DNA from 4 places in the Companilactobacillus farciminis KCTC 3681 genome. Region 1 is predicted to be linked to each of the others. Evidence: predicted binding sites of a transcription regulator. Region 1 holds the regulator's gene; each other region holds the start of a gene.

Region 1 (5,525 bases):
TTGGTCTTAGCAAAGGCTCCAAGTTGTAGCCACAGCGTTCCAGCGTTTTCCAGTGCCGAACGGACGACGGCAGTTTAGCATCCCTCAAAATAGTTAATTTAGTTTTCACCAGATTCTGAAGCGATAATATCCAAATCACCTGACAAAGTCCACTCGTTGATTGTTGCAGGAACAATCAAGTGTGTACCTTTCTTCAAGTCATAGTCTTTACCGTCAGCAGTGATCTTACCTTCACCGTTTAGAACTGAGATCAATGTGTACTTACCAATTTGGTGGTGCAATTGAACTGGTTCTTTGATTTCCCAGTGATAAACTGAGAAGAATGGTGAGATTGGTGGTTGAACGAAGGTTGTAAACTTGTTCTTGCCAACTTCTTTAGATTGAATATCTAGTTTTGGATCTTTGTGAGGTACTGTGATTGTGTCTTCTGATTGTTTGATGTGAAGATCACGTTTCTTACCAGTAGTCTTGTCGACACGGTCATAGTCATACAAACGATAAGTTGTATCACTGCTTTGTTGTGTTTCTAAGACCATGATTCCCTTGTTCAAGGCGTGAACTGTACCACTTGGTACGTAGTAGAATTCACCTTTCTTAACAGGAACTTTTCTTAATAAGTGATCCCAGTCGCCTGATTCGATCATTTGGTCGAGTTCAGCTTTGTTCTTAGCATTGTGACCATAAATCAAGTATGAACCTGGTTCTGCATCAATGATGTACCAGCATTCTGTCTTGCCTAGCTCGTGTTCGTGCTTTTCAGCATATTCGTTGTCAGGATGAACTTGAACTGATAGGCTAGCATTTGCATCCAAAATCTTTGTTAGAAGTGGAAATACTTTGCCCTTAGGATTACCGAATAATTCTTTGTGGTCATTCCATAGATCGGCAAGGATTTGACCAGCAAACTCGCCATTTACGACTTGTTCTTTACCATGTGGATGTCCAGAAATTGCCCAGCATTCACCAATTGTTCCATCAGGAATGTTGTAGCCAAATTCTGTTTCTAGTTTTCTTCCACCCCAGAGTTTCTCATGAAAGACGGGTTTTAAAAATAATGGTTCACTCATAAAAAAATTCCCCCAAAAATTTATTCTATTTCTTCAGTCATTGACTTATCACGGTCCAAGAAGAAAATCAACGTTTGCAATTCGTTTGCCAAATCGACATAGTGAACGCGAATACTGCTTGGCACGTTGATAATAACCGGCGTAAAGTTCAAGATTCCACGAACTCCAGCATCAGCTAACAAGTCGGCTGTTGTTTGCGCAGCATTTGAAGAAACTGTCAAAATGCAGACGTCGATCTGTTGCAAGTGGAGTTGTTCCTTTAGTTCACTAATATCGTAAACGGGAACTCCACTCTTGACTGTACCGACAATTTCTTTATTAATATCAAAAGCTGCTGCAATTCGAACATTATTTGTCCGAGAAAAGTTATAATTTAGTAAGGCGTTACCTAAATTACCGACCCCAACTAAAGCGACGTTGGTACGTTTGTCTTGATTCAATAACTTCTTAAAGAACGTTACTAAATCGTTTACATCGTAGCCATAGCCACGCTTGCCAAGTGCACCTAGATATGAGAAGTCACGTCTAATTGTAGCACTATCTATCTTAACCCCTTCTGATAATTCACCAGAGGAGATTTTTTTTGTACCCTCATCCTTGAGAAATTGGAAGTAACGATAATAAATTGGTAAACGCTTTATTGTTGCGTTTGGAACTGTTGTTTTTGTCATAATTTACCACCATATGTGTGTCATTTCACTAACATTTATACTAAATAAAAAACACAAAAAACGCAACACGTTAAACCTATAAAGGCATAAATTATTAATTAATGATAAAATTGTGAATAAGGTAAAGGAGCAATCAACTTGATTTTATTACAAGCACAAAACATTACCAAAAATTTTGGAACGAAGAAACTCTTTTCAAATGTCAGTTTCGAAATTCAAGACAATAGTCGTATCGGCCTCGTTGGTCGCAATGGTGTAGGTAAATCTACCCTATTAAAAATCATCTCTGACCAAGAGAGCTACAACAGTGGCAATATTGCACTCAAAAAAGACACCAATATTGGCTACTTAGCTCAGGACTCAGGATTAAATAATGACAGTAAAATTTTTGATGAATTGGAGCACGTCTTTGACTACCTCAAAGCTCAGGAAAAAAAGATGCGCGCTTTGGAAGAAAAATTGGCCAATCCTAATGTCGACAACTATGACGATATTTTGAAACAATACGACCAACTCCAAAATACTTTCCGCCAAGAAAATGGCTACAGCTATCAGTCTGAAATCAGAAGTGTCCTCAAGGGGTTCGGCTTTGATGAAGATGTTTGGCAAGACAAGATTTCGACCCTATCCGGTGGTGAGAGATCTCGTTTGGCGATGGCTAAAATGCTTTTAGAACATCAGGATATCTTATTATTGGATGAACCGACTAACCATTTGGATATCAATACTGTTGAATGGCTAGAAAGCTATCTTAAAGGCTACAAAGGCGCTTTAGTAATCGTATCTCATGATCAGTACTTCCTAGACAAAGTCGTTAACGAAATCGTCGAGATCAATCAACACTCTTCTACTCACTACTCTGGTAACTATACTTTCTACTTACAAGAAAAGAAGAAGAATCAAGAAGTTGCTTGGAAACATTACGAAGAGCAACAAGCCGAGATCAAACGGACCGAAGAGTACATTCAGAAAAATATCGTCCGCGCTTCAACTACTAAGATGGCCCAAAGTCGTCGTAAAAAGCTCGAACACATGGATGTCTTAGACCGTCCCGGCAGTGATCAAGGTTCAGTTCACTTCTCATTTGAAATCGACAAAGAAAGTGGTAACGACGTGCTTTTGGTCAAAGATGCTGCTATCGGTTACGATGATCGGATCATGTCTGAACCTATCAATTTGGATGTCAAAAAAGGCGAACGTGTCGGTATCATCGGACCTAACGGTATCGGTAAGTCAACTTTCTTGAAATCAATCCTTGGAAAAATTCCGATGATCAAAGGAACTTCCCAATTTGGCGCCAACGTTCAAGTCGGTTACTACGACCAGAATCTAAAAGGACTCGATCCTAAAAAAGACGTCTTGCACGAAATCTGGGACCTCTATCCTAGACTCGACGAACAAATCATCCGTAAGAAATTAGGAGCCTTCCTGTTCAGTGGCGACGACGTTCTAAAACCTGTAGCTGGATTATCCGGTGGTGAAAAAGCCCGTTTGACTTTGACCAAATTATCTATGGAACACGATAACTTCTTGATCATGGATGAGCCCACTAACCACTTGGACATCGACAGTAAGGAAGTTCTTGAAGATGCCCTAAAGGAATTCCCTGGAACAGTTCTCTTCGTATCCCATGACCGTTACCTTTTGAACACTTTGGCCAATCGTATCGTCGATATCGGCGAACACGGCAGCAAAATTTATCTCGGTGACTACGACTACTACGTTGAAAAAACTTCTGATACACCAGTGGTCGAAGAAACTAAGAAAGCTCCAACTGTCAGTGAAAAGAAAATGGAATATCAACAATCTAAAGAACAACAAAAACAAGAACGTAAATTACGTCGTCAAGTTGAGGATTTAGAAAACCAAATCGCTGAATTGGAAGAAAAAAATGCGGCTATTCAAAAAGAAATGACCAAGGATGAAAACTTAACTTCTTACAGCAAATTGGCTGACTTGCAAAAAGAACTTGATGAGAACAAAGCTAAGCAAGATGAAATCGAAGAAGAATGGACTAATAAGTCGATTGAATTGGAAGATTTTAATAGTTAGTTTGTGGTTTACTTGCCGTCGTCCGTTCGGCACTGGAAAACGCTGGAACGCTGTGGCCACAACTTGGAGCCTTTGCTAAAACCAAAACCGGGCAAAGTCTTCAAGATTGGGCTTTCACGTAAGCAATAAATTGCTAAGTGAAATGTCACGGCTGAGCATTTTCCAGTACCTCGCTCCCGACTATATAATGGTTTTTATTTTTATATAAATTACTTAAAAATTAATAGAAGATATTATTGGAATTGTAGTTTATTGCTGCAATTCTAGTAATACCTTCTTTTTATTATATTAAAAAAAGAAATGAATTAATTATTCATAAAGTATGGATTTAACTCCATCTAAATAGAAAGTGAAATCTAGTCGGTAGCAAAAGCCCTGTGATGGCTCAGCCGGCAAATTTATTCTTAGCGATTTATCGCTTAGAATAAGACCCAGCTTTGAAATGCTGCGCACTTGGTTTATGCAGTAGTTCAAAGTGGCGTCGCCAGCGTTCCAGCCAATCACAGGGCTTTTGCGGACGACGGCATATTTATCCACTTAACGATTTCTATTGCCTATTACCTAGAAATTTGATAACTTTGATTAAACGAAATTAAAAAACGAGGTACTTAACAATAAAACGAGATAATTTTTTAATTAGATTTTTCAAAGGTGTCATTATTGCTCTAGGATTCATCTTGCCAGGAGTTTCTGGTGGTGTCCTAGCTGCCATCATGGGAATCTATGAGAGATTGCTGAGTTTCATGGCCCACGTCAGACAAAACTTCAAGCGAGACTTCTTATACTTCTTGCCAATTGGTCTTGGTGGTATCGTCGGAATTGGCGTCCTTTCAAAACCGTTAGAATACTTATTAGCTCATTATCAAATGATTGTACTTTGGGGCTTTGCCGGAACCATTATCGGAACGCTGCCTACTTTGATCAAAGAATCTACTTCGCGGACTAATCGTGACAAAATCGATATTGTTTGGTTCTTTTCAATGTTTATCGGTGGTGGATTGTTCTTGTTCTTCATGAGTGAAATTTTTGGAACTATCCCGGCCAACTTCTTTGGTTTCATCATTGCCGGAGCTTTGATTGCTTTGGGTGTTTTGGTACCAGGATTGAGTCCTTCAAACTTGTTGATAATCTTAGGTTTATATACACCGATGCTCCAAGGTTTTAAGAGTTTTGACCCACTGGTATTCATTCCGATTGCTATTGGAGGAATCATCTCTATTTTGACCTTCTCAAAAGCTATGGAAAGTCTGATCAAACATCATCACTCCCGGGTTTATCATTTCATTCTCGGTATCGTTTTAGCCAGTACAGTTTTGATCTTAATCCCTAGTCCCTACTCGACCGAAAGTATTTCTTACGTTGGTGTCAGCGGAATGGATTGGATCTTGAGTATCGCCTTTTTCATTCTAGGATGTCTGTTAGCCCTATGGATGAGTAATTTAGAAGAAAAATACAAGTAAAAAAATAACGTTGAGATTAATTTCTCAGCGTTATTTTTGTAAGTAATCTTTTTTGATGCGATAAGACGTGGTCATACGGTCGTCTTGAATTGTTTGAATTGATTGTGAATATTGATGTTCAAAAGTCATGTTATTGCCTGCCTTTAGAGTTTCAATACCTAACAAATCTTGATAATGCAAAACTTGTCTCATTGTAAATTTGTCGCCTGACAACAAACCTAAAATTGGGAAATTCAACGTCTCTTGTTCCACATAACGCATGACATTTGAGAAAG
Region 2 (5,525 bases), 490 kb from region 1:
ACAAGACCAACCCCAATATTGGCAATATCAATACTTTGCTTGAAGAACATTCCTCGATACAATCCCATAGCTGCAAAAGTCAAAATCGCAGTACCAATTGCTTCAGTCCAGAATCCATTCATTGCACTGCCAGCAGTATCGCCAGTCGAGAAGGTAGCAAATATGGCTCCTTCATCTTTAGTGCGTTTATAATATGGCCAATAAATTACTAGTACCAACAATTGCCCTACCATCGCACCTAAAAATTGGAAAATAATGTAAGGAGCTACTTTAGCCCATGGAAAAATTCCTGCAGCTGCTTGTGCAACTGTAATAGCAGGATTCAGGTGATTACCAGATATTGATCCAAACATCATTGCTGGAATCATAACACCCAAGCCATAACCCACGGCAATAAATATCCAACCACCATTGGCCTGACCATTTTCACCATTACCAGTAGTATCCTTTAGAAAAGAATTAGCAACAGCCCCATTTCCGAATAATACCAAAATCAAAGTACCAAAAAATTCAGCTGCAAAACGAGCATCCCAAGTTCCACTCATTTTAAAACACCCCCATCTTTTTTACTAAGTCAAAACTTAGATCAATACTTTAACTATTTATCACTTATTCAACTTAGCAATTTGAACTATAACGGAGAATTTGTGCGCCGTAAATATTGATATTTATTCATAGTATCAATAACTATATGTTATATGCTTGATGAATCACCCACATGATAGCGTTTTCACAAACCAACAAAGTCTATTTTTCACAAATTTTAATCGGATTTTTTTTTTTGACAAATTTCAGAATGCTATATTTTCGGCAATTCAGCCGTCGCTATTTTTCAGATAAATTTGCATTTTAAAAAAATAACTTTACTATGAGTTTTGAAAGTACTTGCTGGTAACTTACTTTTGAAGGGATGTTACTAACATGACAGAATTAACAGGTATGAAAGATTTTAAGAACGTATTACTAGAAGCTGAAGACGGTATTGCAACATTAACTATTAATCGTCCAAAATCATTGAATGCATTGAATTCAGATACATTGACTGAAATTGGTGAAGCACTTGATGTTGTTAAGAATAATGAAGATGCAGTTAAAGTTTTGATTATTACAGGTTCTGGCGAAAAGGCATTCGTTGCTGGCGCTGATATTTCTCAAATGAGAGATATGAATCCTATTGAAGCCTCTGAACTTTCAAAACTAGCTCACAATTCATTTGGTAAGATTGAAGATCTAAAACAATTTACAATTGCTGCTGTTAATGGATATTGTCTAGGTGGTGGACTTGAATTAGCTTCATCATGTGATATTCGTGTTATCTCAAGCAAAGCTAAATTTGGTCAACCAGAAGTTACTTTAGGTATTATTCCTGGATTTGGTGGCACACAACGTCTAACACGTTTAGTTGGTCGTGGCAAAGCTAAAGAAATGATTGCTACTGGTACAATGATCGATGCTAAAGAAGCATATCGTGTAGGTATCGCTGAAGAAGTTGCTGAACCAGAAGAATTAATCAACAAAGCAACAGAAATTGCTAAGACAATCATGAAGAATGGTCTAATTGGTGTCGGCATGGCTAAATATGTAATCGACCGTGCAGCTGATCTACCATTGGATACAGCTATCGACTTCGAAACACAAATGTGGTCACAAACATTTGCTACAGAAGATCAAACTGAAGGTATGACAGCATTCCTAGAGAAACGTCACGCCAACTTCACAAACAAATAGATTCACTCCTCCATACCATATAGTAAAAGGTGATGAGAATTTAATTTCTCATCACCTTTTTTTATAGATTTTTTAATGTTTTGCTGGCATTATTTGTGCTTCACCCTCAGTAACAACATCCCCATTTTGATTAGTTACTATAGTGGATAATGTTGCAATTTGAAAATGTGCCTTTTGATCGATTCTTTCTACTTTGACTGTTGCAACTAGTACATCCCCAAAATATACTGGTTTATTAAATCTAAGAGTTTGATTTAAGTAGATTGCTCCAGGTCCAGGCATCTTGTTACCAATACAGGCAGAAATCAAACCTGCCGATAGCATTCCATGAGCTATACGTTTATGGAACTGTGTTTTTTCAGCAAATTCTTCATCGACATGCATCGGATTATAATCGCCAGTTACCCTAGCAAAAGTATCAACGTCATCCTCAGTAACTTGCTTGGTCATCACTCCAGTCATACCTACTTTTAATTCACCCTCATAGATAATCTTATATTCTTCCATTAGTACAACCTCCTAAGTGTATGTGAGTTACATCACATTTCACAATCTATTGTATTTTGTAAACGATTTCATTAACAATATGAATTATTTATAGTATCTATAACTTATTGAAATGTATACTCTTTTATAGCTAAATTTTGAATATTTATATATGAGTTTTTGACAAATTGAGGATAATGATATATTTTTTGCTCATTTTTTAAATCAAAAAATGATTTTTGTAATAATATGTGTAATTAATGTCTATACAGAATGTAACCGTAAACAAACCAATTGACATCCCCCACCAAACCCTCAATAATTAAGATGATATTGAAATATTGGAGGCAAAAATAAATGAAACAACGTTATATTGGTGAAAGTAACTGGCAAGCTTCAGCTATTGCACTTGGTATCATGCGCATGAACAGTTTAACCGTAGATCAAGCTGCTAAAGCTATCGATACGGCTTATGATAGTGGTATTAATTTTATCGACTCAGCTGACATTTATGGTGGTGGAGATTCCGAAAAAATCTTTGGCCAAGCACTCAAGCAAAGTGGCGTAAGTCGTGATCAACTATACATTCAATCAAAAGGTGGCATTATTTCTGGCAAGAGATATGATTTCACAAAACAACACCTGATTGATGCTGTCGATGGCTCACTAGAACGTTTAGGTGTCGATTATCTTGATTCATTCCTCTTGCACCGTCCAGATCCATTGATGGAACCTGAAGAAGTCGCTGAAGCATTCGATGAATTGCAAAAATCCGGTAAAGTTCGTCACTTCGGTGTTTCTAACTTCAATCCTCAACAATATTTACTTGTTCAAGAAGCGGTTGACCAACGTTTAATGATCAACCAACTTCAATTCAGCATTATGCACACCGGCATGATCGACTTTGGTATGCACACTAACATGACTGATACTCGCTCGATCAACCACGATGGTGGTATCCTTGAATTCTCTAGACGTATGGGCGTTACAATTCAAGCTTGGTCACCATTCCAATACGGCATGTTTGCTGGTACTTTCATCAACAACGATAAGTTCCCAGAACTCAACAAAGTTCTCCAAGAATTGGCTGACAAATATGGTGTAAGTAAAAATGCTATCGCTGCAGCTTGGATTCTCAGACACCCTGCTGACATTCAAGTTATCATCGGTACTATGAATCCCGAACACATCGCTGATAGTGCCAAAGGTGGCGACGTCGATCTTACTAAACAAGAGTGGTATGACGTTTACTTCGCTGCCGGCAACGACTTACCATAAAATCTAAAAATTTGTTCTAATAAAATAACCGTTATTTCATTTCTAATTTATGAAATAACGGTCTTTTTAAGGTTTATAATGTAGGTAAATTATTAAAAAAAGAGGAACTTTCTATGCCAAAAGTACTCGTAATATATGCTCATCCTTTGACTGAAAAGGGATCTTCAACACACGAATTATACAAACATTTTATTAATGCCTACCAAAAAGCCAATCCTAACGATGAAGTCGTAGTTCACAATGTTTCTGAATACATGCCTTATCCACTAAACAAATTTGCTGTTTCAATTTATAACAAGAAATTAGCTAAATGCGACTTGAATGTCGACGAAAAACGTTTCAACGATGCTCGTCAGATGTGGATTGACGAGTTCAATCAAGCCGATAAATACGTCTTCGTCAATCCAATGTACAATCTCTTCATCCCTGCCGAAATGAAAAGTTACATCGATATGATTATGGCTTCTCACGATACTTTGCACGGATCACTGAACAAACTACATGGCAAAAAAGCAATTCACTTGCAAGCTAGTGGTAACAGATATCACAAGAACGCTCCAACTGACGATCCCCAAATTAAAGATTTAGCCGACGAGTATCTCAAGATGATGTTGCATGTCATTGGTGTTGACGACTATTCCAGTATTTTCGCTGAAGGTATGGATGTTGACCCAATGAACACCATTGAAATTCTTGATGATGCCTTTGATGAAGCTGAAATTGCTGGACGAAAATTTTAAGTATAAAAAATGATTGATGAAATGGATACTTTTCCATTATCATCAATCATTTTATTTTTTTGTTTTTAAATAATCATTATATCCAAAAACAAACGCTTCAATTAATACGAAGAACGTTGAAGTAGTTTTCAACCACCAATCCTCTGTGTCTGGACTTCTTGAACTTCGTGAGTAAAGATTAAAATCACAATTTTGAGACAACCAATTACTATGATAATTAGTTATCGACAACAATTTGCTTTCTCTTTTCTCTATCTCTCTTATTACATCTTCGAGACTTTTATTTTCACCCGACAGAGAAAGAATGATTAGAAAATCATTACTATCTAAGCTTTCTGTCATTCTTTGGAATTCAGATGATTCTTTATTACCCGGTAACAAGCCTGAATCTTTCCCACTCAGCATTAACAACCTTTGAAGTTCCAGGGCCTGATTTTGTTGAGTAACTCCTGTGGCTATCATATAAACTCGTTTTGAATTATAAATCGATTCATATATTGGAATCCATTTATTATAATCTAAAGAACTCAATAACATCTCTGTATCAGACTTTACTTGATCAAAAAAGCTATAATTATCTATTCTTTTAGAACTCCCATCATCCCATTTAATAAAATTTTTCATTTCCGTATAACCGGTAAATCCAATTTTCTGACAAAAACGAATCACGGAAGATTTTGAAGCCAAACTTTCTCTTGCAAAATCTAATATTCCCATTGAAGTAATTTTATTATGATTCTTCAAAATATATTGACACATGCCTTTTTCAGTAACACTAAATTCGTTATAATGCTTATCAATAATTTCTTCAAGTTTCATACAAATTAAGCCCCTTATACTATATTGTTAGTATAATTTTAACTTAATTCTGGCCAATAATCTTTATTAGCTTCTTGCAAATCATCAAGAACTAATTTAGCAACTTCAGCACTAGGTACAGTAGCAGATAAAGTCAATGCTTTCCATAATTTTTGATATGATTTTTCGATATAAGCTTGAACAACTAATTTTTCTACTGATACTTGTTGTTCGATCATTCCCTTTTGGAAAGTTGGAATCTTACCCATGGCTAATGGTTCATAACCTCGTTTACTTACAATACATGGAACCTCAACCATTGCGTCATCATCAACGTTTGCAATAGCACCATTATTCTCAACTATTAACAACATTCTTTCATGTGTATTATAAGCTAATGCACCTGCCAATTGAACAATAAACTCAGCGTGTTCACCCGCTTCTAATGTCGTGTCTTGAGCAGTTCCTTTTTTAGTAATATTTCTACATTCTGAG
Region 3 (5,525 bases), 100 kb from region 1:
CTAATAATCCCAAGTTGTTTGAAGGATTTAAAGACCAGTTACAAGACTGGGCTAAAAATTTTAAAGGTTAGGTGAGATTAAATGTCTAAAATCATGGCCGTTAATTCTGGTAGCTCTACACTGAAGTGGAAACTATACACAGTACCTGATGAAAAAGTTGTTGCAAAAGGAATGGTTGATCGTCTTGGCCTTTCTGATTCGGTTTTTGAAGTTGAATTTGGTGGTAAAAAGATTAGTGAAATGGGTGATATCCCTGATCACACAACTGCCGTCAATAAAATGCTCGATAAATTGATCGACTTAAAGATCATTGATGACTATTCAGAAATTACTGGTGTCGGTCATCGAGTAGTTGCCGGTGGTAGTATCTTTAAAGACTCTGCTGTTGTAACTCCAAGAGTGGTTCAACAAATCAAGAACTTGTCAGAATTTGCTCCATTGCATAATCCTGGACAAGCTGCTGGTATTGAAGCTTTTGAAAGAATATTGCCAGATGTACCACAAGTAGCTGTCTTTGATACGTCATTCCATCAAACAATGGATCCAGTCAATTACTTGTATAGTATTCCTTACGAATATTATGAAAAATATGGTGTTCGTAAGTTTGGAGCTCACGGTACTAGCCATAGATATGTCTCACAAGCTGCAGCTGATTACTTGCAAATACCTTTGAACGATTTGAAGATTATTTCTTGTCACTTGGGTAGTGGTTCATCAATCGATGCAATTGAAGACGGCAAATCAGTCGATACTTCAATGGGCTTCACACCGCTAGCTGGTATCACAATGAGTACACGTTCTGGAGATATTGATCCTTCGCTTGTTGCTTATTTGATGCAAAAGTTAAAGATCACTGATCCAAGTGAAATGGTTAAAATTTTAAATACTAAATCTGGTTTGCTAGGTATTTCTGGCGTTTCACCAGATATGCGTGATTTATTAGCTACTAGAGCAGAAAACGACCGCTCTGATTTGGCAATCAAGATTTTCATCAATCGAATCGTCAAATATATCGGTTCATACATTGCTATGCTCAAAGGCACTGATGTAATTATCTTTACAGCCGGTGTTGGTGCAGGCAATGCTGAAATTAGAGCAGATATTGCCAATAGTTTTAATTATATGGGTGTAAAAATTGATAAAGATCGTAACGAAAATGGTACTGGCACACGTTTGATCAGTACCGATGACTCAACAGTCAAAGTCCTAGTCGTTCCAACAGATGAAGAACTGATGATTGTTCGTGACGTCATTCGTCTAACTAAATACAGCGATTAATATGCAAGGAATCGAAACTAATTTAACTAGTTTTGATTCCTTTTTTTATTCCAAAAACTAGAAGAAAAATGATACAAAAATCAAAATGTAAGCCTTTACTTTCTTAAGAAAACTGCTATATTTGAGTTGTATAGATGAACAGTAAGATTTGAATGGAGGTCAGTTATTATGACAAGAAAAGCCTACATGATTGGTACTGGTATTGGTAACTTAGCTGCTGGTATCTATTTGATTCGTGATGGCGGATTCAATGGTGATCAAATCACTATGATGGGACTTGAAGACCACGGTGCTAATGATGGTGCCGCTGTAAAAGATTATGAAAATGAATATGGCAACCAAGCACTTTCTAATAACAAAGGATTTCTAGCAAAAGGTGGAAGAATGCTTAACGAAGAAACTTTCGAGAATCTTTGGGATGTTTTGCGTTCAGTGCCATCTCTAGATCATCCTGGACAAACTGTTACCGATGACATTTTGAACTTTGATCATGCTCATCCAACTCATGATGTGGGACGTTTGATTGATCACAATGGACCACGTGTAAATCCGGGCAAAGACAATTACAAGCATATGCAATTCGATAATAAAGATCGTTACTTGTTGTCGAAATTAATGTTGATGCCAGAAAAAGACGAAGAAAAGTTGAACAACATCAGTATTGCTGAATGGTTTGCAAGTAGTCCTCACTTCTTCACAACTAATTTCTGGTACATGTGGCAAACAACCTTTGCTTTCAAACGTGCTAGTTCAGCAGTTGAGTTGCGTCGTTATATGAATCGTATGATTCTAGAATTCAGTCGTATCAATACTTTGGAAGGTGTAACGAGAAGTCCTTATAACCAATTTGAAAGTATTATTTTACCAATGCGCAAGTATTTGGAAGACCGTGGCGTAACCTTTATCAACAATCGTAAGGTTACTGACCTCGAATTCAAAGACACACCATTGCAAGATGATATCGTTGTAACTGGCTTGAAGTATGAAGAAGTCGATAATGACAACAAAGAGGGACATATCGATATCGCTGAAAACGACTTAGTCTTCGATACTAATGGTTCGATCACTGATAGTTCAGCAATTGGTGATTTCAATACACCATTCAAAGAGAATATGGATTATGCACCTAGTGCAATGCTTTGGAAGAAGGCTGCTGAGAAGTTCTATTCACTAGGCAATCCTGATAAATTCTTCGGTGACCGTTCACAAAGTGAGTGGGTAAGTTTCACAGTTACGACTAACAACCACTTTTTAGTTAACGAAATTTCACGTATCACCCAACAAGAACCAGGTAATGCTTTGAACACTTGGATTGAAAGTACGCCATTGTTGTCAATCGTTGTTCACCATCAACCACACTTCAAGGCACAAAAACCTAACGAATCAACATTCTGGGGTTACTTCATGTATCCAAGAAGAAACGGTGATTACGTTCAAAAACCTGTTATGGAATTGACTGGTAAAGAAATGCTTGAAGAATTGCTCGGTCATCTAGCTGCAACTGATCCAAGTAAAGACAATATCAAGAATCATACTGAAGAAATCATGGACAGTATTGTCAACGTAATTCCCGTTCACTTGCCATATGCTTCAGCAATGTTCAATCAAAGAGCTGTCGGTGACCGTCCAGATGTAGTGCCAAAGCACAGTAGAAACTTAGCCTTCATCAGTCAATTCTGTGAACAACCATTCGATATGGTCTTTACAGAACAATATTCATTCCGTGCCGCTCAACGTGCTGTTTATACCTTGTTGAACATTCCATTGTCAGAAATGACACCAATGCACCATTACGAAAAAGATCCAAAAGTAATGGCCCGTGCTACTAAGACAATGTTTAGATAGATAGAGAGAGCGGAGAATGACGGTTAAACTTTGAGCATTTGCCTAACTATGGGAATTGGCTTGTGTAACCCGTTTAAAAAACAAAATATTTCACAAAGTAGGTTGAAAATCACTTCAATCTACTTTTTTTGTGAATTCAAAAAGACCCATAACACGGACTTTGTGAAGAATTATTCACAATAGAATTTATGAAATCGAGGATGTGAAATTCATTAACTAACAAACAATCATCGGATACGTGTTGATACATCAACGTGGATACGTTTACATTGTCTTTTTCGATTAAAATGCTTGAACAAAAAAAACACAGTGATATGATAAAACGTGAATTAGTTAACAAATATAGTTTTTATTCTTGGAGGTAATCAGATGTTGAAAGGTTCCAAAGATACAAATACTGCTGCAAAACCTGATAAAAAAGAAGAAGTAAAACCTGTTATTGATGAAATGGTTGCTAAAGCTCACAAGGCTTTGGAAATCATGGACAGCTTCACTCAAGAACAAGTTGATCACATTGTTCACCAAATGGCCATTGCCGGATTGAATGCTAGTTTTAGATTAGCTAAATTGGCATACGAAGAAACTGGTCGTGGTTTGGTTGAAGATAAAGTTATCAAGAATATGTATTCAACCGAAGAGATTTGGCACTCAATCAAACGTGATAAAACCGTTGGTATCATCGAAGACGACAAAGAACACCGTTTGATCAAAGTCGCTGAACCACTTGGTGTTTTAGCTGGTGTTACTCCAGTTACTAACCCAACTTCTACAGCAATGTTCAAGTCATTGATTGCCTTGAAGACACGTAACCCAATTATTTTTGGATTCCATCCCCAAGCTCAAAAATGTTCAGTCGCTGCTGCTAAAGTTATGTTAAAAGCTGCTGTTGATGCAGGTGCACCTGAAGGTGTTATCCAATGGATCGAAAAACCAAGTATCGAAGCTACTTCATACTTGATGAATAACGAAGGGGTTGCCTCAGTTCTTGCTACTGGTGGTCCTGGAATGGTCAAAGCTGCTTACTCAACTGGTAAACCTGCTTTGGGTGTTGGTCCTGGTAATGGTCCTGCTTACATTGAGAAGACTGCCAACATCAAACGCGCTGTTAACGATATTATGATTTCTAAGACTTTTGATAATGGTATGGTTTGTGCCGCTGAAAATAGTGCCATTATTGATGCTGATATTTATGACGAAGTTAAGTCATTATTAGAAAAGAACAAAGTCTTCTTCATCAAGAAAGCTGACTACAAGAAGTTAGCCGATGCTATGTTTAGACCAGAAGGTGGAGTTAAAGGTCCTATTGCCGGTCAATCAGCTTTGAACATTGCTAAACTTGCTGGTATCAAAGTTCCTGCTGATACTAAAGTTCTAGGTGTTGAATTGAGCAAGGTTGGTCCAGACGAACCACTTTCAGCTGAAAAGCTTTCACCAGTACTATCAGTCTTCAAAGTTGCTGGTCACAAAGAAGGATTTGAAAAAGCTGATGAATTGCTACACTTCGGTGGTTTAGGTCACACAGTTGGTATTCACACAATGAATGAAGATTTAGCTACTGAATTTGGTATCAAGATGAAAGCTAGTCGTGTACTAGTTAATACTCCTGCTGCTATCGGTGGTATTGGTAATCTTTATAACGAAATGATCCCATCATTAACACTTGGTACTGGTTCATGGGGTAAGAATTCTATTTCTCACAACGTATCTTCATTTGATTTGCTTAATATTAAGACAATCGCTAAACGGAGAAATAACATGCAATGGATTAAACAACCAAGAGTTTACTATGAAAAGACTTCAGTTCGTTATCTAGAAGATCTTCAAGGTATGAAGAGAGCCTTTATCGTCTGTGATCCTGTCATGGTTCAATTAGGATTTGTTGACACAATCACTGATGAATTGAAACGCAGTAAAGTTAATGTTGAATACTCAATGTTCTCAGACGTTGACAATATCGTAACTACTGATGTTGTTAAACGTGGCGTTACACAAATGAATCTCTTCAAGCCAGATACAATCATTGCCTTAGGTGGCGGTACAACCATGGAAACTGCCAAAGACATGTGGTTATTCTACGAACATCCAGATGTTGACTTATTTGGTGCAAAACAAGGCTTCATCGATATTAGAAAACGTACTTATAAGTTCCCTAAGCCAGAAAAAGCTCAATTTGTTGCTATTCCTACAACATTCGGCGGCGGAGACCAAGTTACACCATTTAGTTCAATCATCGATACTAAGACTGGTACTAAGTACCCAATCGCTGATTATGCATTGACACCTGATGTTGCTATCATTGATTCACAATTTGTTGAAACAATGCCAAAAGACATCATGGCTGAATCTGGTATGGATGTTTTGACTAATGCCGTTGAATCATACGTTGCAAATATGGCTTCAGA
Region 4 (5,525 bases), 240 kb from region 1:
AGAAAACTACATTCCTATTATTGGTTCATCGGAACTTTCTAGAATGGATCCGTTCCACCCATCTTCCATGGCGCAAAAATATCATTGGAAGAACAAACCATTCTTGCAAGGAAATCCTGGTACGGCTTCATTGACTCAAGCTTTCAATGTCGGTGGGATGTCTAATTTAAAAGGTAATAAAGCAGTCTTTATTATCTCGCCACAATGGTTTACTAAGACCGGTGTTCCTTCCGACGCTTTCAAATACTTCTTATCACCATTGCAATTGACCGGATTTATTTTAAATTCAGATCATGGTGATAAAGCGATGAACAAATACATTGCTAATCGAGTACTTGATCTGGGTGTTAGCAAAGGTCCGATTGAAGATGGCGCCTTAGAACGTATTTCCAAGGGTCAACAGATTACTAATTTTCAACGGATGTACATTAAACGAGTCTCCCGTGCAAGTTTGCAGAGTCAGGATAACCTCTTTGGAGCACTTTCGATGAATGATCATCAAAATATGATCAACAAAGCAGCTAGTCAATTGCCAGATACTTATGATTACAAGCATTTAAACAAACTAGCTACTAAGTTGGCAAAGAAACATTCAACTGATAATGATTTGCAAATTGGTAATTCTTTTTACAAGAAAGAATTAAAAAAGAGAATCGTTAAGTATAAGAATGCGCACAGACATGTAACTTATACGCGTTCCCCAGAATATAATGATTTTCAAGCATTGCTATATATGTTTGCTCAAAATAAGACTGAAGTAATGTTCGTCATTCAACCAATCAATCCTTACTGGGTTAAATATACTGGCATGCCAATGAGTTCCATTACTAATTTTGATAAAAAGATCAAATATCAATTGAAGTCCCAAGGTTTCAATAATATCGTAGATTTATCAAACGTTAAGAATCCTAACTACATCGCCGAAGATACGATTCACATGGGTTGGCGTGGCTGGTTAATGTTAGATAAGGACCTCAAAGGTTACTATCAAACTAAGAAAGCTAACCCCGAGAATACACAGTATCACATGAATAGTTACTTCTTAACTAATAAATGGGCTAGTGATAATCAATTTTAAGAATCGAAGAAGCCTCTCTGAATGGTCAGAGAGGCTTTTTTTGTGTATAAATGTTATTATCAACACTAAACATTAAGTTAACTTTAGGTCAATGAAAAATTAAGGAGATCATTATGCAAGAAATAGAAACTACTTATTCAATTGGTGAAGTGGCTGAAAAATTCGGTTTATCAGTTCCCACACTACGCTACTATGACAAAGAAGGCTTGATTCCTAATTTAAATAAGAACGCTGCTGGAGTACGTCGCTTTACCGAAGAGAATTTAGGCACGTTACAAATAGTTGAGTGTGTGAAAAATGCTGGGATGCCAATAAAAGAAATCAAACAATTTATCAAATGGACAACTGAAGGCGATGATTCGTTGCAAGAGCGTTTTGATATGTTCTTACAGTTACGTTTGTCAGTTCAAGAACAAATGCGCCAACTACAAGAAACGCTGGATGTCATCAATTTTAAATGTGAATACTATGGTAAGGCAACCAATGATGGTACAGAAAAGTACGTTAAGGAAGAAATGCATTTGGATAAGCCTTAGCTTTGATATAGATAAATAATTGTCTATATATAATATTATTATATTTACTTTATATCCAAACTAATATATCATGTGGCTAGATAGATTAGTTTGGTATTTTTTTATACTTATATGTGAAAAAATTAACATGCAAGGAGAGCATTATGGATCAAAATAAGACGAGTAGAGAAATCCTCTTACGAATGGTTAAATCATTCACAGAAAATGAAGTAGCACCATTTGATATGGAAATTGATCACACTAGATCATATGTAAATGACTTGTTGAACAAAATAAAGAAAACAGATTTGCTAAGTACAATGTTACCTAAAGAATACGGTGGGGCAGGATTTGATGGTTCAACTACTGCTGAGATGATCAATGAGATTGCTCGTGGCAATGCTAGTTTGGCAGTCACTTTGGAAGGTCACTTCAAGTCGATTGATCAAATCGTTAAGTTTGGTAACCAGGCTCTAAAAGATGAGTATTTACCTCAAGCAAAATCACGAATTATTGCTTTTTCAATGACTGAACCTAGTGGTGGCTCTAATCCTTTAGGAATTAACTCACATGCAGAACACGTTGGTGACAAGTGGATTATTAATGGCGACAAGATCATGATTACGAATGGTGGACTAGCAGAAATCTATTGTGTTCTTGTCAAAACTGCACCGGAAGAATTGTCTTTCTTCGTTGTCGATAAAGATATGGAAGGCTTTGAATTTGGTAAGCAAGAGAACTTCTTAGGTTTGACGGGTGTTCCAGTTGGCGAAATCGTCATGAACAACATCGAAGTTGATGAGAATCACTTGTTAGGTAAAGTCGGTATGGGTAAAGAAATCGGTGACAGTGCTCACAATGATGCGCGAGTTTTGATGGGAGCTGTTTTGACCGGCATCATGGAACACGAGTTAGATATAGTAACAGATTACGCAACGCATAGAAAAGCTATTGATACACCAATCATTCAAATGCAAGGTATTCAAAGAAAAGTTGCTGATATTGCCATTGCCAAAGAGACTACTAAACTGCTTTACCAAAAAGCTGCTTGGTTAAAAGACAATCGTCAAGATTACGAAGAGGAGGCTGCCATGGCTAAAGCATATGGAAGTCGAAGCGCCGTTAAATCCGGTGCTGATGCCTTACAGATTTTGGGTGGCTATGGTTATAGTTTGGATTATCCGGTTGAACATTTGATCAGGGATGCCAGAGCGATGGAATTAGCAGAAGGTACAGTTGAAAAGATGCGGACAGAGATTGCTTTGATTGAAGCAAAGAATAGAGCCTAGGAGGAAGTTATGAAAATAGTTGTTGGTATTAAACAAGTTCCTGAAACGACAAACGTCAAAATTAATGAAAAAACTAAAAATATTGATCGACGTGGCCTAGGTGGTGTTATCAATTCTTATGATTTGCACGCCCTACAAGCAGCTTTAATGATTAGAGATAAAGTTGGCGGAGAAGTTATTACTTTGTCCATGGGCCCAGATGATTTTGCTGTTTCCTTGCAAGAAACATTGGCTCTTGGTGCTGATAAAGCCGTTCTTTTGTCGGATCGTGCTTTCGCTGGTGCGGATACTCTAGCAACTGCATATGTACTAGGTGAAGCTATCAAAAAAATTGGTGGGGTTGACTTAGTGTTGGTAGGACAACAGTCAGTTGATGCTGACACTGGTCAAGTAGGCCCAATCATCGCTGAAATGCTTGGCGTTCCTCAAGTTACTTATGCTGATAAGATTGAGGCCTTTGAAGATCATTTGGTAATTGATCGTAAATTGGAAAATGTCGAGCAAACCATCACTGCTAAATTACCGATTCTCCTAACAGCCACTGACAAAGCTAATAGTCCCAAATATACTAATGTCGTTGAAATTGCTAAGAGTTTTGACAAACCTATCATTACTTGGCATGCTAGTGATTTGAATTTGGACGAACAACGAGTTGGACAAGCTGGTTCTCCGACAATTGTTCGTTCAATTTCAGAGCCTAAAAAAGTTGCTAAGAAAAATCATCGTTTGTCTGATGACCCAGTTACAGCTGCTCGTGAACTAGTTGATATTTTGAAGCAGAAGAATATTTTGACGGAGGACAAATAGATGACAGTTATAAAAGAAAATTGGATTTTTGCAGAAAATGATTTAAATGAAATCAATCCGGTTACTTTTCAATTAATTACTAAGATGAATCAAATTAGTCATGATCCAGTAGTAGTCGTTCTGATAGAAAAAGCTGTTGCCAATTTGGAAGAAGTCTTGAGTGCCTACGGTCCAGACAAGATTATTACTATTAAAGATGATGCTTTGGCTTCAGGGGATGATTTAGAAATTACGGATGCTTTAGCTGATTTGATTAAGCAAAAAGGCACTCCTAATACTTTGATCTTCCCAGCTACAGTTGCCGGTCGTTCGATTGCTCCAAGATTGCAAGCACGTTTACAAACGGGTTTAACTGCTGATTGTTTGGATTTGCACTTTGAAGACGATTTATTGGTACAAACGAAACCTTCATATGGTGACAATATTATGTGTGAGATTACGATTCCAGATTGTCGTCCCCAGATGGTCACAGCACGTCCCAATATTTTCAGTGCCGAAAAGAAAATTAATCCTAATTTGCAAATGGAAACTATTTCCAACATATTATGGAAGAAAGACGACCAATTACAAATAAAAAGTCGTGTTTTACCTGTTCAAAAAGCTAAGGATATTAAGCAAGCAAAACGCGTCGTTGCAATCGGTCGTGGTAGTAAAACATCTAAGGATATCGACGTTGCCAAAAACTTATCTAAGAAGTTAAATGCAAGTCTTGGTGTAACTCGTCCATTGACTGATTTGGATGAATTTACAATTACTGACCAAATTGGCCAAAGTGGTCAAACCATCGCCCCTGATTTGTTGATCAATTTGGGAATTTCTGGAGCGGTTCAATACACTTCTGGAATATCAAATGCCAAGGTCGTTGTTTCGATTAATACGGATAAAAACGCACAAATTTTTAAGCATTCAGATTATTTTTTTGTGGGGAATGCTCAAGAATTCGCTAAGTCGCTTGAAGCTATACTATAACTACAATACGTCTCCTATTCCAATTCGCGAATAGGAGATTTTTTTTGGAATAAACTGCTTACAATAAAAGTAATAATTTGCATAAGCAAAATATATTTGTTAGGGTTATAAGGGTCGTTGTTATTTCTCTATTGTTAAATAACAGCTTTTTTATTTCTAAATATTGAGCATAAAAGTAAGTTTAATCAATTCCAAGAATGGGGGATTTAATGAGTACTAATAAAAGTACAAAAGTAGAAGTCAAAAACCTAACAAAAATCTTTGGTAAGAGAATCGCCAAAGCCAAAGAGTTAAGCAGACAAGGAAAAGATAAATCAGAAATTCTCAAAGAAACAGGTGCCACAGTCGGTGTAGACCGTGCGGATTTCAAAATTTATGATGGTGAAATTTTCGTTATCATGGGTCTATCTGGTAGTGGTAAGTCAACATTGGTAAGAATGATCAATCGTCTTATCGAGCCTACAGAGGGTGAAGTTTTGATTGATGGCGAAAATCTAATGAAGATGGATAAGAAGAAGCTTCGTGATGTTCGTCGTAAGAAAATGAGTATGGTTTTCCAAAACTTTGGTTTGTTACCTAACAGAACAATTTTGGAAAATGCCGAATATGGTTTGGAAATTCAAGGAGTAGATAAAGATACTCGTGAAAAGAAAGCCAATGAAGCACTAGAAACAGTCGGTATTACAGGTTACAACAATGAGTATCCTGATCAACTATCAGGTGGTATGCAACAACGTGTTGGTTTAGCTCGTGCATTAGCCAACGACCCCGAAATACTATTGATGGATGAGGCCTTTTCAGCCTTGGATCCTTTGAACAGAACCGACATGCAAGATCAACTTTTGGATATCCAAGATAGATTGCACA

What was found. The regulator Rex, encoded in region 1, represses fermentation and respiration genes when NADH is low (regulators of the CRP and FNR family bind a similar motif). The targets are predictions, from matches to a motif close to TTGTGAANTANTTCACAA.
Region 2: LF20184_RS12145 (MaoC family dehydratase) is a predicted target of Rex. The motif match lies at 2,256-2,273, and genes of this name have one in related genera.
Region 3: adhE (bifunctional acetaldehyde-CoA/alcohol dehydrogenase) is a predicted target of Rex. The motif match lies at 3,446-3,463, and genes of this name have one in related genera.
Region 4: LF20184_RS10965 (acyl-CoA dehydrogenase family protein) is a predicted target of Rex. The motif match lies at 1,726-1,743, and genes of this name have one in related genera.

Annotation. Positions count from the first base shown of each region.
Region 1 covers NZ_CP017702.1:1,965,525-1,971,049, forward strand. Annotated here, with positions in the region: gene manA (mannose-6-phosphate isomerase, class I) at 99-1,067, opposite strand; gene LF20184_RS09685 (redox-sensing transcriptional repressor Rex) at 1,088-1,738, opposite strand; gene LF20184_RS09690 (ABC-F family ATP-binding cassette domain-containing protein) at 1,877-3,790, shown strand; gene LF20184_RS09695 (DUF368 domain-containing protein) at 4,405-5,250, shown strand; gene LF20184_RS09700 (hypothetical protein) at 5,281-5,525, opposite strand, start outside.
Region 2 covers NZ_CP017702.1:2,451,603-2,457,127, forward strand. Annotated here, with positions in the region: gene LF20184_RS12135 (MIP/aquaporin family protein) at 1-545, opposite strand, end outside; gene LF20184_RS12140 (enoyl-CoA hydratase-related protein) at 922-1,728, shown strand; gene LF20184_RS12145 (MaoC family dehydratase) at 1,801-2,235, opposite strand; gene LF20184_RS12150 (aldo/keto reductase) at 2,572-3,492, shown strand; gene LF20184_RS12155 (NAD(P)H-dependent oxidoreductase) at 3,606-4,232, shown strand; gene LF20184_RS12160 (MurR/RpiR family transcriptional regulator) at 4,284-5,051, opposite strand; gene LF20184_RS12165 (6-phospho-alpha-glucosidase) at 5,090-5,525, opposite strand, start outside.
Region 3 covers NZ_CP017702.1:1,861,564-1,867,088, reverse strand. Annotated here, with positions in the region: gene LF20184_RS09100 (class I SAM-dependent methyltransferase) at 1-71, shown strand, start outside; gene LF20184_RS09095 (acetate/propionate family kinase) at 82-1,278, shown strand; gene LF20184_RS09090 (oleate hydratase) at 1,447-3,123, shown strand; gene adhE (bifunctional acetaldehyde-CoA/alcohol dehydrogenase) at 3,493-5,525, shown strand, end outside.
Region 4 covers NZ_CP017702.1:2,203,949-2,209,473, reverse strand. Annotated here, with positions in the region: gene dltD (D-alanyl-lipoteichoic acid biosynthesis protein DltD) at 1-1,078, shown strand, start outside; gene LF20184_RS10970 (MerR family transcriptional regulator) at 1,201-1,614, shown strand; gene LF20184_RS10965 (acyl-CoA dehydrogenase family protein) at 1,758-2,882, shown strand; gene LF20184_RS10960 (electron transfer flavoprotein subunit beta/FixA family protein) at 2,892-3,689, shown strand; gene LF20184_RS10955 (electron transfer flavoprotein subunit alpha/FixB family protein) at 3,690-4,658, shown strand; gene LF20184_RS10950 (quaternary amine ABC transporter ATP-binding protein) at 4,868-5,525, shown strand, end outside.